Regions from separate parts of the Stenotrophomonas sp. 169 genome, predicted to be linked through region 2. Evidence: predicted binding sites of a transcription regulator. Region 2 holds the regulator's gene; the other holds the start of a gene.

Region 1 (6,314 bases), 1.3 Mb from region 2:
AAATATCACTCATCGAACGCTGCACGCGACCCACCGCGTCGCCTCCGCGTGCGGCGACCTCCGCACTGGCCTGCACCAGTACGCTGGCCTGGCTGGCCGCATCGGCATTGCGCGATACGGTATCGGTCAGCTCGTGCATCGATGCAGCGGTCTCTTCCAGATTGGCAGCCTGCAACTCCGTCCGGGTCGACAGGTCGGCATTGCCTGCGCTTATCTCACCAGCCGCCTCGCCGATGGAGCCCGCGGCCTGCTGGATGCGCGCCACGATCCCTGCAAGTTGCTGCACCGTCGCATTGGCATCGTCGCGCATGCGGGCAAACACCCCTTCGACCTCACCGTCCATGCGCACGCGCAGGTCACCGCGGGCCAGCGCCGCCAGCAGCGTCTGCAGGTCGCCCAGATTGTGTTCGAAGGTTGCCAACAGATGGTTGATGCTGGCGGACAGACGGTGCACGAAGCCCGCCTTGCCCTCCAGCGGAATCCGCCCGGCCAGTTCACCGAGCGCCGCTGCGTCGACCAGCGCCGCCACCTCGGTCTCCAGCAGCACCTCCAGCGCGCGACTGCGCCACTCCACCACCTCGCCCAGCGCGTGTCCATCGTCGAAGATGGGTGTCGTCACTACGTGCCAGGTCGTGCCGGCGTGCTGGATGTCAAAGTCCCGCCTTCCACTCCCACCCACGCTGGACAATGCGGTGTGCACGTCGCGGGCCGACGCGCCGATCACCTCATCTGCGGCACGTGACAAGGTCAGCAGCAGCGCCGGGTTGGCATGCGTCACGATGCCCTGTGGGTCTATCACCATCAATCCCGTGGACGCGCTGTCCAGCGCTTGGCGTGCGCGTGCATTCTCCTGGGCGACGGCGCGGTCCCGCTCGATGCGTGCGCGCAGTTGCTGCTGCATATGACCAAGTCGCTGGGCAAGCTGCCCGATCTCATCGTGTGGATTGTGCACACGCAGCTCGGTATCCAGCCGGTCTTCGGCAATGTCCTGCGCAAATCGCAGTGTGTCCTGGATCGGTCGACGCACCGCGCGCAGCACCATCAAGAGTGTGCCGATCAACACCAGCGCAACCGTCAACAGGCTTGCGGCGAACATCACACCCAGCCGCGACGCCTGCGCCTGCTGTCGTTCGCGCGCCTGCTCCAGGTTGCTGGCCTGCACCGTCTGGAATGCCTGCAATGCCGGCGCGATGCTCGACGCAGTGTCCACCAGCAGCTGTGCCTCGACATCCAGTCCGACACGCGCCGCGGTGTAGGACAGCAAAGCGCCCTGATACGCATCCATCAGCGCGCGAAGCTGCTGTTGCGTATCGGCAGACAGGCCCCCCAGCGCGAGATCGAACGGCAGTTTTTCTTCGCTGGCCTTGTCGGCATGGCTGGAGTCACCGTTCAACAGCAACAGACTCTCCTGCCGGCGCATCTTCTGCACGTGCATCGCCAGTAAGGGGCAATCGGTTGCATCCACGGCAGACTGCAAGGCGTCGGCGGCGGTATCAAGCTGCACCGCCAGCGCCTCATCACCGCGTCCCATCTCATCCACGCGGGCGTTCAAACCGGCAATCCCTTCGGAGAATGCGGCGGCATGGCTGGCCACCTCGTCGAGCGCTGTCTTCCGTGCACCGTCCATCGGCAGCGCACGTAGCTGCTCCAGCGTGGCCTGCAGGCGCTGCTGGGCCTGTTGCAGCAAGGTGCGATCAGCCGCGTCGAACGTCAGGGCATACTGCGTCTGCAGTCTGCGGGCTTCGGCGACCTCCGCCGCCAGCGTGGAGGCAAGACCGGTGCCCTGCTGATGGACAGCGAACGTGCGCGCGGCCCGATCACTGACATGAGTCGTCCAGGCATACATCGCGGCAACGGTGACCAGGCCGATGCCGCAGACCAGCAGGCTGCCTTTGATCTTGGCAGCTACACTGAGGCGGGCCGAACGGTGAACATACCCGTGGGCGATGGCTGGGATACCGCGCAGGCGCGCACGCAACGTTCGCAGGAGGGGCGGGACAGCCAACATGACAGACTCCGAGGCAGAATGACGCATCGGTATCGGCCGTCAGCTTGCGTACTTTAGCCCCGGTAGCGCCGAACCCTGCCCAGTGAGCGCAACGGCCTGCGCCCCTGCCCCGTGGGCATAGAGGGAACCGCCACGCATGCCGCAGCGGTACCGGGGGACGTTGTAGCAACGGTGCAAGACGCGCCGATGACAGCGCGCGGGAACATCAGAAACGCACATCCGCCTTCATGCCAACCACCACCGCACCCTTGCGCGAGGTGAATCCGCCGGGGTGGCGGACAAACTGGATACCGGGCTGCAGATCAACGCCGACCAGCGGCTTCCAGCCGTAGAACACTTCGGCCATATGCTCGCGACGCGCGGACGCCGTGCCAACACCTTGCTGGCCAGAACGCGCAGCACGTGGATTGACCCGGGTGGTTGCCAGGCCAATGCCGATCCGATCGTCAGGCCGCGTGTGCATCAGTCCGGTCTGGATCAACTGCACGTTGAACATCTGATCGATATCGCCGGTACGCCGGTCGCCTTGTGCGAACGCCACCTGGCCACGCAGCCCGGACCGTTCGTTGGCGCCACTGCCGCGCGTCAACTGCTGCTGCGCGCTGGCCCAGCCGCCGTAGGCCCCCGTGCGCAGTTCCTGCTGCTGCGACATTCCCTCGGCAGGAAGCCGCTGCACCGCATCGGCGCGCCGTGCACTGCTGTACCAGCCACCCACTGCGTAATGACCACTACGGCCGTCGAAGGTGGGCTCCCAGCCCAGCTCCAGCGGCGTCAGCGTGCCCACCGTTCCAGAGGGTGCAAACCGCAGTCCGCCGCCTTGGGTGTCGGCGTAACGCGGATTGACCTGATACGCCCCTGCACGCACGTACACCTCCTGCACGGGCCGCCAGGTGAACACGCCGCCCCATTGACTGATAGGTGAGTTGAACCAGTAGTCGCCGCCGAACACGGCGGGCTGACTGCCGCAGAGCGCGAGATTCATGGCGATGCAGTCCAGCGCGTTGAAGTCATCACCGACCGATACCCTGCCGAGCTTCAGGTCGAACTGGCCGTCGGCAGACTGCTTCGCCAGCCACAGGCTGCGCAGCCGTGCGATGTTGCCGCGCCCATAGATTTCCTGGTTCTGCAGCAGGCTGCCCAGCCCCGCCCGTTCTGTCAGGTTGTGTCCGTCGCGCAGCGATAGCGATGCAGCAGCGCGCGTGCCCTCCCAGCCCCACAGACGCTGCAGGTCGAACTGTCCGCTGGCCGATAACTGGCCGGCGTGCGCCGAGGTGTGGCGTAAACCGCCAGACAGGTTGCGTGCGGCTTCGACGGTATAGCCCATGTCCAGCTCGATTCCGTCGCTGGCGAGCCGCTCGCGTGCCCCGTTCCAATCCCCCGTGATGCCCTGTGCCGCCACGGCTACCCCACAGCTTCCGGTGGCGGACATCAGAATGAGGCACCTCAGGGCGCCGTGAGGGATCAGAGGCTTCTTCATTGAAATTTCCTTGCTGCGAGGAGCCTCAACGTGGCATGCCCGCGCGCGCCCTCGCGGCGCGTAAACGCGCGGACTGCGAAGCAGGTCACAGCCCTTGCCGCTAAAGGCGTAAACACGCAAAGTCCGCTGTCGCTTTCCGCGGTGCGCACCTCGCCAACCACGACATGCCCGCGCAGTCGGCGGCGTGATGGCGGCGCTTGATTAACGGATCGGGAACCACCGGCAACCTGTGATGAACCGCACACTCTGTGGTGAGGGCGCCGTTGACGGCAGACTCGCAAAGCGCGCTCTAGCCTCGCGGGTGATGATCGATATCCCCACCCTGCTCGGCTTCAGCGCCGCAGTCCTGGTTTCCATTGCGATCCTGTTGCTGCTGACCCGGCCTCGGGGTGGCGCGCGCCTGTGGCTTGCCATGCCATTCCTGGCCGGCGCGTGCTGCTGTGCCCTGCTGTTGTGGCCCGCACTCAAGCAGGCGCCGGCGGCCGGCTACATTGGCACCTTCTTCGCGTTGCTGGCGTTTGCAGCAGGTTGGCAGGGCATCCGATCCATCTTCCACCTGCCGCCACGCTGGGGCCTGCTGCTCGCGCCGCCGCTGTGCTGGCTGGTTTTGGTAGCGGCAGTGTTCGGTCCCGGCGAGATGTCATCGTTGAACGCGGCGGGGCGCGCCGCGCTTGCGGCGCTTTACTGTGGTCTGTCGGCGGTCACGCTGGTCCAGCGCCGCGACCCCGCACTGCCGTCGGCGCGGCTGCTGGCGCGCATCCTCATGGCGTCGGCCGCCCTGGCCGCCGTCGCGATGACCCTGTCGCCCTGGCTGCCGGAGCCACTGGGTGCCGGCGCGCCGCGCACGTGGGCCGTGGCGGTATTCAGCGGCATTGTGCTGATCGATGTGCTGCTGGTCTGCGGACTGATGGTTGCGGTGCTGAAGGAACAGGCGGCCAGCCGCCTCTACGACGAGGCCACGCGTGACCCGTTGACCGGGTTGTACAACCGACGTCTGCTGGATGAAAAACTGGGCATCTGGGATCAGGAGGACCGTGTCAGCGGGACCGTGCGCGCGGCGTTGTTCTTCGATATCGATCAGTTCAAGACCATCAACGACCGCTTCGGCCACGACATGGGTGACAAGGTGATCTGCCAGGCCGCGAGGGCGGCGGAGCAGGCGGTGCGCCGCGACGACCTGATCTTTCGTTACGGCGGCGAAGAGTTCCTGTGCATCCTGCCCGACTCGAGCCTGAAAGCCGGGATGGCCGCAGCGGAACGCCTTCGCTCCACCTTCGAGCGCTCTGCCCAGGAGGTAGCCGGGCACCGCATCGATGCGACGCTCAGCGTAGGCGTGGCCATCAGCCAAGGCCGCCGTTCGAACGCGGGTGCCTTGGTGGCCGCAGCGGATCGGCAGATGTACCGCGCCAAGCACGCAGGCCGCAACCGTGTGATGGGCAGCGACGGCGACTGACCTCTGTATGTTGATTGGCGCCGGATGGGCGTCACCCGTACCAGCGCACCACATGCGCAGGCAGCCACGGTCGCGGATCGATGTCGAGCGCCGCGTACGCGTCGAGCTGGTCACGCAACGCGTTTTCCACGGAGGGAGTGCGGTAGCGCAGGCTTTCTTCTTCCGGTAGTTGTGCGGCGGCCCAGTCGTGCAGCCGGTCCACCCGTTGCAGCATCACCTGATGCAGCCACGGACGCAGGGCGTACACGTGGTGACCATGATCGGCCAGTCCCGCCACGGCATCGGCCAGCAGCGCGTTAGCCCCCCGCACCCACTCGGTCTTCCCACCGGCCTTTTCCTGCACGGTGAGTGGCGACGGCGCCTTGTGCAGGGCCAAGGGACGCCGCAGTTGCAACTCCAGGTCGCGCGCATCGCGCTGCGTCTCCGCCTCCACCAACCATCCCGCTTCCAGATCGAAGAACTCGAACCACCGCCGGTGCAGCGCACTGATGCGGCCCAGCGGATCGCGCGAGAAGCCGATCTTGCAGAAGTCCTCCCATGCGCAGGGAAATACATAGGCGAACCAGTGCCCATCCGTTCGCAGGTTCATGGCGCGGGCTGGCAGACGGGGCAGAAGAACGCGCGGCGCTGCGTGGTACCAAGATACTGCTTGCTGATGGGTCCGCCGCACTGCGGACAGATGCGCCGGGTATGCACCTGCCAGTGCTTCTTGAGCTCGAACGCCTTCTTCCATGCCAGGAAATCAAAGCTGTAGTCGCGGGCCTGCGCAATCACCTGGCCCAGCCTGCGTGGCGCGATCGCGTGAATCGGTGTGGCGGGATGCACGCGCGTACGGAACAGCACCTCGTTCTTGATGATGTTGCCTACGCCGGCAAAGATCGACTGGTCCAGCAACGCATCGCAGATCAACGTGTCCGGCTGGGCCTTCAAGCGGCGGCGCGCAAGCCGGGGATCCCACTGCGGGCTCATCACATCGGTCCGCCAGTCGTAGGCATCGTCCAGGTCGCCTTCGATGTACTTCAACGAACACGTGTAGAGATTCAGCTCGCCGTTGTCGAACACAAGCGACGCACGTGCCGGGTTCGGCTTGCGCTCATCGATCCGCCAAGTACCAAACATCAGCAGGTGCGCGCGCAGGCTGAAGCCACGGAACTCAAGCAGGAAGTGCTTGCCCCAACTGCGCACGGACACGATCCGGCGGCCCTCCATGCGCGACAGGTCCAGGCTGCTGTTGCCGCTGGCATGGCGCACGGTCTTGTTGCGGAAATGCGCTGCGGCATCGCGCAGGATGACGATGGAGGGACCTTCAGGCATCTTCCTGCTCCAGGAAGGCCTGCAGCCGCAGGGCGTTGTCGATCGCAAAGCCGTGCGCGGTG
Region 2 (6,314 bases):
ACCACTGACACCACCCGTATCGGCGCCCGCGAGCAGCTGTACGGCTTCGGCCGCCAGCTCGGCATCGCCGTGCACGAGGCCAGCAGCGGCACCGACCTGGATCAGTTGCTGGAACGCCTGAAGGACTACAAGCTGGTGCTGATCGACACCGCAGGCGTCGGCCCGCGCGACCGCACCCTGGCCTCGCAGCTGCAGTGGCTGCGTGCCGCGCCGAAGGTCAGCACCCTGCTGGTGCTGCCGGCCAACACCAGCTTCGGCGACATGGACGAAGTGGTGCGCCGCTTCAGCGCCGCCAACCTGCAGGGCGTCGTGCTGAGCAAGCTGGACGAGACCGGTCGCTTCGGTACGGCCCTGTCGGTCGCCGTCGACCACCGCCTGCCGATCACCTGGGTGACCGATGGCCAGGACGTTCCTGAAGACCTGCACCGGGCCAGTGCGGCCAATCTTGTACTTCGCCTTGAAGATTTGCGCCGCGCGGCCGATATGCCCTGCAACCCGGAGTTGAACCATGCAGTCGCGTGAATACGCCAAGCTGACCACGACCTTCCCGTTGTCGGCCACCCGCAGCCAGCCGCTGGGCCCGGTCCGCACCATCGCCGTCACCGGCGGCAAGGGCGGCGTGGGCAAGACGAACGTTTCGGCCAACATGGCCGTGGCGCTCGCTGGCATGGGCAAACGCACGCTGCTGCTGGATGCCGACCTCGGCCTGGCCAACATCGACGTGATCCTCGGCCTGAAGCCGGAGTTCACCCTGGCCGACCTGATTGCCGGGCGCTGCACGCTGGAAGAAGTCATCATCGAGGGCCCCAACGGCGTGCTGGTGGTTCCGGCTGCATCCGGTCGGCGGCACATGGCCGAGCTGGCACCGGCCGAGCACGTCGGCCTGGTCAACGTGTTCTCCGAGCTGGAGCGCGACCTGGACGTGATGGTGGTCGACACGGCCGCCGGCATCACCGACGGCGTGCTGACCTTCTGCCAGGCCGCGCAGGACACCGTGGTGGTGGTCTGCGATGAGCCGGCCTCGATCACCGATGCCTACGCGCTGATCAAGGTGTTGTCGCGCGAACGCGGCGTGGATCGCATCCAGGTGGTGGCCAACATGGTGCGCGACCCCAACGAAGGGCGCGTGCTGTATGAAAAACTCAGCCGGGTCTGCGAGAAATTCCTCGCCGATGTCTCGTTGAACTACCTCGGCTGCGTGCCGCAGGATGACTGGCTGCGCATGTCCGTGCAGCGCCAGCAGCCGGTGGTGAAAGCCTATCCGTCCAGCCCGTCGGCGCTGGCGATCAACGAGATCGCCCGCCGCACCGCGCGCTGGCAGGCACCGACGGAGCCGCGCGGTGGCGTGGAGTTCTTCCTCGAACGCATCCTCAAGCAGCGGGGGGTGGTGGCATGAAAGGCGCCGCTCAATACCGCGAGGTGCAGCGCACGGCCGCAACCGAGTGCATCGCGCAGCATTCGGACCTGGTGCGGCGCATCGCCCACCACCTGGCCGCGCGACTGCCCGCCAGCGTCGAAATCGATGACCTGATCCAGGCCGGCATGATGGGCCTGATGGAAGCGTCGCGCAGCTACGACGCCGACCAGGGGGCCTCGTTTGAAACCTATGCTTCGATCCGCATCCGCGGTTCGATGATCGATGAGATCCGTCGCGGCGACTGGGTGCCGCGCTCGGTGCACCGCCGCGCCCGCGATGCCGCCTCGACCATCCGTCGCCTGGAGCAGACCACAGGTCGCGCCGCATCGGCCACCGAAGTGGCCGCGGCGATGGACATCCCGCTGCCGGAATACCTCCGGCTGATGGAAGATGCCTCGCGCGGCCAGGTGCTGAGCCTGGAATCGCGCATCGAAGACCAGGGCGAGCTGGATACCGTCGCCCAAGGCGGACCCACCCCGCAGCAGGTGCTGGAGCGCAGCCAGTTCGGCAGCGAGCTGGGCAAGGCCATCGGCCACCTGCCCGAGCGCGAACAGCTGGTGCTGTCGCTGTACTACGAACAGGAATTGAACCTTAAAGAGATCGGCGCAGTGCTCGGTGTGAGCGAGTCGCGGGTCTGCCAGATCCATGGCCAGGCGGTATTGCGCCTGCGTGGCCGACTGAAAGCCTTCGAGGCCGTTGACGCGGGCCTGGAAGCATAAGTACCCAAGAGGAATGAAGCTTTGAACAAGAACATGCGCATCCTGATCGTCGACGATTTCTCGACCATGCGTCGCATCGTCAAGAACCTGCTGGGCGACCTGGGCTTCAGCAACACCGCCGAGGCCGAGGATGGGCATGCCGCGCTGGCGTTGCTGCAGAGCCAGTCCTTCGACTTCGTGGTGACCGACTGGAACATGCCGGTCATGACCGGCATCGAGCTGCTGAAGGCCATCCGTGCCGACGCCAAGCTGAAGACCCTGCCGGTGCTGATGGTGACCGCCGAAGCCAAGCGCGAGCAGATCATCGAGGCGGCACAGGCCGGCGTGAACGGCTACATCATCAAGCCCTTCACCGCACAGACGCTGCAGGAAAAACTGGGCAAGATCTTCGAACGCCTGGCGGCGAGCGCTTGATGGACGTCGCCATGGACAAGGCGTGGCTGGTGCAGCGCCTGCAGGAAGCATTGGCCGCACTGGAAACCGGCGATGAAGCCGGCTGGCGTGTGCAGATCGATGCGCTGGCGGCGGCACGCACCCAGCCGATGATGGCCGGCCTGTCACGGTTGGCCCGCGAGCTGGGCCAGGCGCTGGGAGAACTGCCCACCGTGGGCCACGACGCCGATGCCGAAGAGCTCGACGATGCGTGTGCGCGCCTGGACCACGTGGTCACGATGACCGAGCAGGCCACCCACCGCACCTTGGATCTGACCGAGGAATGCCGTGCCCTGACCGCCCGCCTGGGCGAGGAGGCGCTGCCTGCACTGGAGCAGCAGCAGGCACTCGAGCGTATCCGCCACAACCTGACCGAGATCGCGCTGACCCAGAGTTACCAGGACCTGACCGGCCAGATCATCCGCCGGGTGGTGGGCATCGTGCGTCGCGTACATGAAGGCTTCGGTGCCCTGGGCCTGCCGCCGGAACTGCAGGCATCGCGCCAGCAGGGCCGCACTGAGCCGGCGCTGGCCGGACCGGCCGTGGCCGGCGTGGATCGCCACGCGGTGTCCCAGCTGGACGCCGACGACCTGCTGTCCGACCTGGGGCTCTGAGCATGAGTGGAATCGCCGACGACATCGCTGCGGACTTCATCATCGAGGCGCAGGAAATCCTGGATCGTCTCGGCGAGCAGCTGGTCACCCTGGAGCAGGACCCGCAGGACAGCCCCCAGCTCAATGCGGTGTTCCGGGGATACCACACGCTGAAAGGCGGTGCCGGCTTCCTCGGCATCCACGCCATGGTGGAGCTGTGCCATGCCGCCGAGGAAACCCTCGGCCTGGCGCGCTCCGGACAGGCCACGCTGCAGCCGCATCACTTCGATGCAGGCCAACAATCGCTGGACTATCTGCAGGCGATGCTGGATGCGGTGTCGGCCGGCGAAGAACCGGGCCATGCCCCGCCGGACCTGATCGCCCAGTTCGATGTCGGCGTGGCCCCCTCGCCTGCCGCGTCGGCCCCGCTGGCCGGCAATGACGCCGGTTCGGAAATGATCAGCGACGATGAGTTCGAGGCCCTGCTCGACCAGTTGCATGGCGGCGCCGCGCCCACGGCGGTCGCGCCCAAGGCCGACGATGGCATGATCAGCGAGGACGAGTTCGAGGCCTTGCTGGACCAGCTGCATGGCGGCGCTGTGCCGGGCAGTACACTCGCGCAGCAGGCGCCCGTTGCACAGGCGGCCCCGCCGCCGAAGCGCCCTGTCGCCGCCCCCACGCCCAAGCCCGCCAAGCCGCTGGCCGAGGCCGAACACACCGTGCGCGTGGACACCAAGCGCCTGGATGCCATCGTCAACCTGATCGGCGAACTGGTGCTGTCGCGCAACCGCCTGAAGACCCTGCGCGTGCGTTTGCGCGACGAAGAGCTTGATCGCGCCGTGTCCACGCTGGACATCGCGACCGCGCGTCTGCAGTCGGCGGTCATGCGCACCCGCATGCAGCCGGTGGGCAAGGTCTTCTCGCGTTTCCCGAAAGTGGCGCGCGATGTCGCGCGCTCGCTGAACAAAGAAGTGGAACTGGAACTGTTCGGCGCCGAAACCGAACTGGACCGCAACCTGGTCGAGGCACTGGCCGATCCGCTCGTGCATCTGGTGCGCAATGCCATCGACCACGGCGTGGAGATGCCCGACCTGCGTGAGGCACAGGGCAAGCCCCGCAGCGGCCACGTGCGCTTGTCCGCGCAGCAGGAAGGCGACTACGTCAGCATCGAAGTGCAGGACGACGGCGCGGGCATCGACCCGGAGAAACTGCGTGCCAAGGCGCGCGAGAAGGGCCTGATCGATCCGGAGGCCGCTGCCCGCCTGAGCAGCGAAGAATGCCTGCACCTGGTGTTCCTGCCGGGCTTCTCGACCAAGGCCGAGGTCACCGACATCTCCGGCCGCGGCGTGGGCATGGACGTGGTGCAGTCGCGCATCCGCGAACTCAGCGGACAGATCCAGATCCAGTCCGAACTGGGCCGCGGCAGCCGCTTCATGATCCGCGTGCCGCTCACCCTGGCCATTCTGCCGACCCTGCTGGTACAGGCCGGCGAGGATGTGTACGCCCTGCCGCTGGCACGCGTGCTGGAGGTGCTGCATGCACCGGCCACGTCCCTCGGCTGGTTCGATGGACGCGCCGTGCTTGATCGCCTGTCGCACACCCTGGCCCTGGTGGACCTGCGCCACTGGCTGGACGTGGAACCGGCACCGTCGCACCTGCTGACCATCGTCGTGCTGCAGGCGGGCGAGACCCGCTTCGGCCTGGTCGTGGACCAGGTGCGGGGCCGCGAAGAGGTCGTCATCAAACCGCTGCCCAAGGCCCTGCGCGGGCTGCGTGGTTATGCCGGGGCGACCCTGATCGGCGATGGACGCATGGCCCTGATCCTGGATGTGGACGGCCTTCGCAGCCCGCACGACGGATGAAAACTGTGACGCCGGTCGGCCACTCCCTGGCCACCACCTCAAGTCACCCCGCTACAGGCCGATAACCGATCCATGGACAGACTCAGCCTCATCGGACTCTTCCTCGCCTTGGCATCTCTGGTGGGGGGCAGCATCCTCAAGGGCGCCGGCCTGGCGTCGTTGTGGTCGCCTGCCGCGTTCGTCATCGTCATCGTCGGCACCCTTGCCTCGATCCTGCTGCATACCGCGCCGGCAGTGTTCAAGCACGCCTTCAAGATCGTGCGTTGGGTCATCCGCCCGCCGCAGAGCGACCGCCGCCAGCTGATCACGCAGATCGTGGAATGGAGCAACATCGCGCGCCGCCAAGGCTTGCTGGGTCTGGAGGCGCAGGTCGACGCGCAGAGCGATCCGTTCCTGCGCAAGGGGCTGCAGTTGCTGGTGGATGGCGTGGAGCCGGAAACCATCCGGCACATGCTGGAGATCGAACTGAGCAGCCAGGAACACAAAGACCTGGCCGCGTCGAAGGTATTCGAAGCCATGGGCATCTATGCCCCGACGCTGGGCATCATCGGCGCAGTGCTGGGCTTGATCGCCGTGATGAAGAACCTTGCCGACCCCAGCAAGCTGGGACACGGCATCGCGGCCGCCTTCACCGCTACCATCTACGGCATCGCCTCGGCCAACCTGCTGTTCCTGCCGGTGTCCGCCAAGCTGAAGAGCGTGATCGCCCACACCACGAGGGATCGCGAGATGGCCATCGAAGGCATCATCTCGATCGCCCACGGCGAGAACCCGCGCAACATCGAAACCAACCTGAGCGGATTCCTGCACTGACATGGCCCGCCGCCGTCACCACGAAGAGCATGCCAACCATGAGGCCTGGGCGATTCCGTACGCCGACCTGATGACGCTGCTGCTTGCCTTCTTCGTGGTGATGTATGCCATCTCCACGGTGAACGAAGGCAAGTACCGGGTAGTCGCCAGTGCCTTGAGCAGCGCCTTCGGGTCTGCGCCACGCACCATCAACCCGGTGCAGGTAGGCAGTCACCAGGTAAAGGGCGGCGGCTGGGACACCCCGTCGGTCATCAACGCCGGCAGCCGCGTCGGTCCCTCGGCACCTGCCCCGGCCAACGACCCTACCCTGCTGCCCTCGATGGCATCGCAGATGCGCTCGCCCATCTCGTTCCGCGACCAGGAGCAGCTGAAGCAGGCGGAAAAACAGCTGGATGGCATCGCCGACCGACTCACCGCCGCGCTCACACCGTTGATCGACCGCGGCATGATCACCGTGCGCCGTACCGAGCTGTGGATC

What was found. Region 2 encodes FliA, which starts transcription of late flagellar genes. Its sites were predicted from a motif close to TAAAGTTTNNCNNNCNNNGGCCGATAA; they were not measured.
Region 1: ICJ04_RS16020 (methyl-accepting chemotaxis protein) is a predicted target of FliA. The motif match lies at 2,038-2,064, and genes of this name have one in related genera.

Annotation. Positions count from the first base shown of each region.
Region 1 covers NZ_CP061204.1:3,649,262-3,655,575, forward strand. Annotated here, with positions in the region: gene ICJ04_RS16020 (methyl-accepting chemotaxis protein) at 1-2,008, opposite strand, end outside; gene ICJ04_RS16025 (carbohydrate porin) at 2,214-3,437, opposite strand; gene ICJ04_RS16030 (GGDEF domain-containing protein) at 3,790-4,938, shown strand; gene ICJ04_RS16035 (GIY-YIG nuclease family protein) at 4,970-5,527, opposite strand; gene ICJ04_RS16040 (DNA-formamidopyrimidine glycosylase family protein) at 5,524-6,252, opposite strand; gene ICJ04_RS16045 (DUF72 domain-containing protein) at 6,245-6,314, opposite strand, start outside.
Region 2 covers NZ_CP061204.1:2,322,360-2,328,673, forward strand. Annotated here, with positions in the region: gene flhF (flagellar biosynthesis protein FlhF) at 1-522, shown strand, start outside; gene ICJ04_RS09995 (MinD/ParA family protein) at 509-1,396, shown strand; gene ICJ04_RS10000 (RNA polymerase sigma factor FliA) at 1,393-2,136, shown strand; gene cheY (chemotaxis response regulator CheY) at 2,158-2,550, shown strand; gene ICJ04_RS10010 (protein phosphatase CheZ) at 2,550-3,182, shown strand; gene ICJ04_RS10015 (chemotaxis protein CheA) at 3,185-5,023, shown strand; gene ICJ04_RS10020 (flagellar motor protein) at 5,096-5,836, shown strand; gene motD (flagellar motor protein MotD) at 5,838-6,314, shown strand, end outside.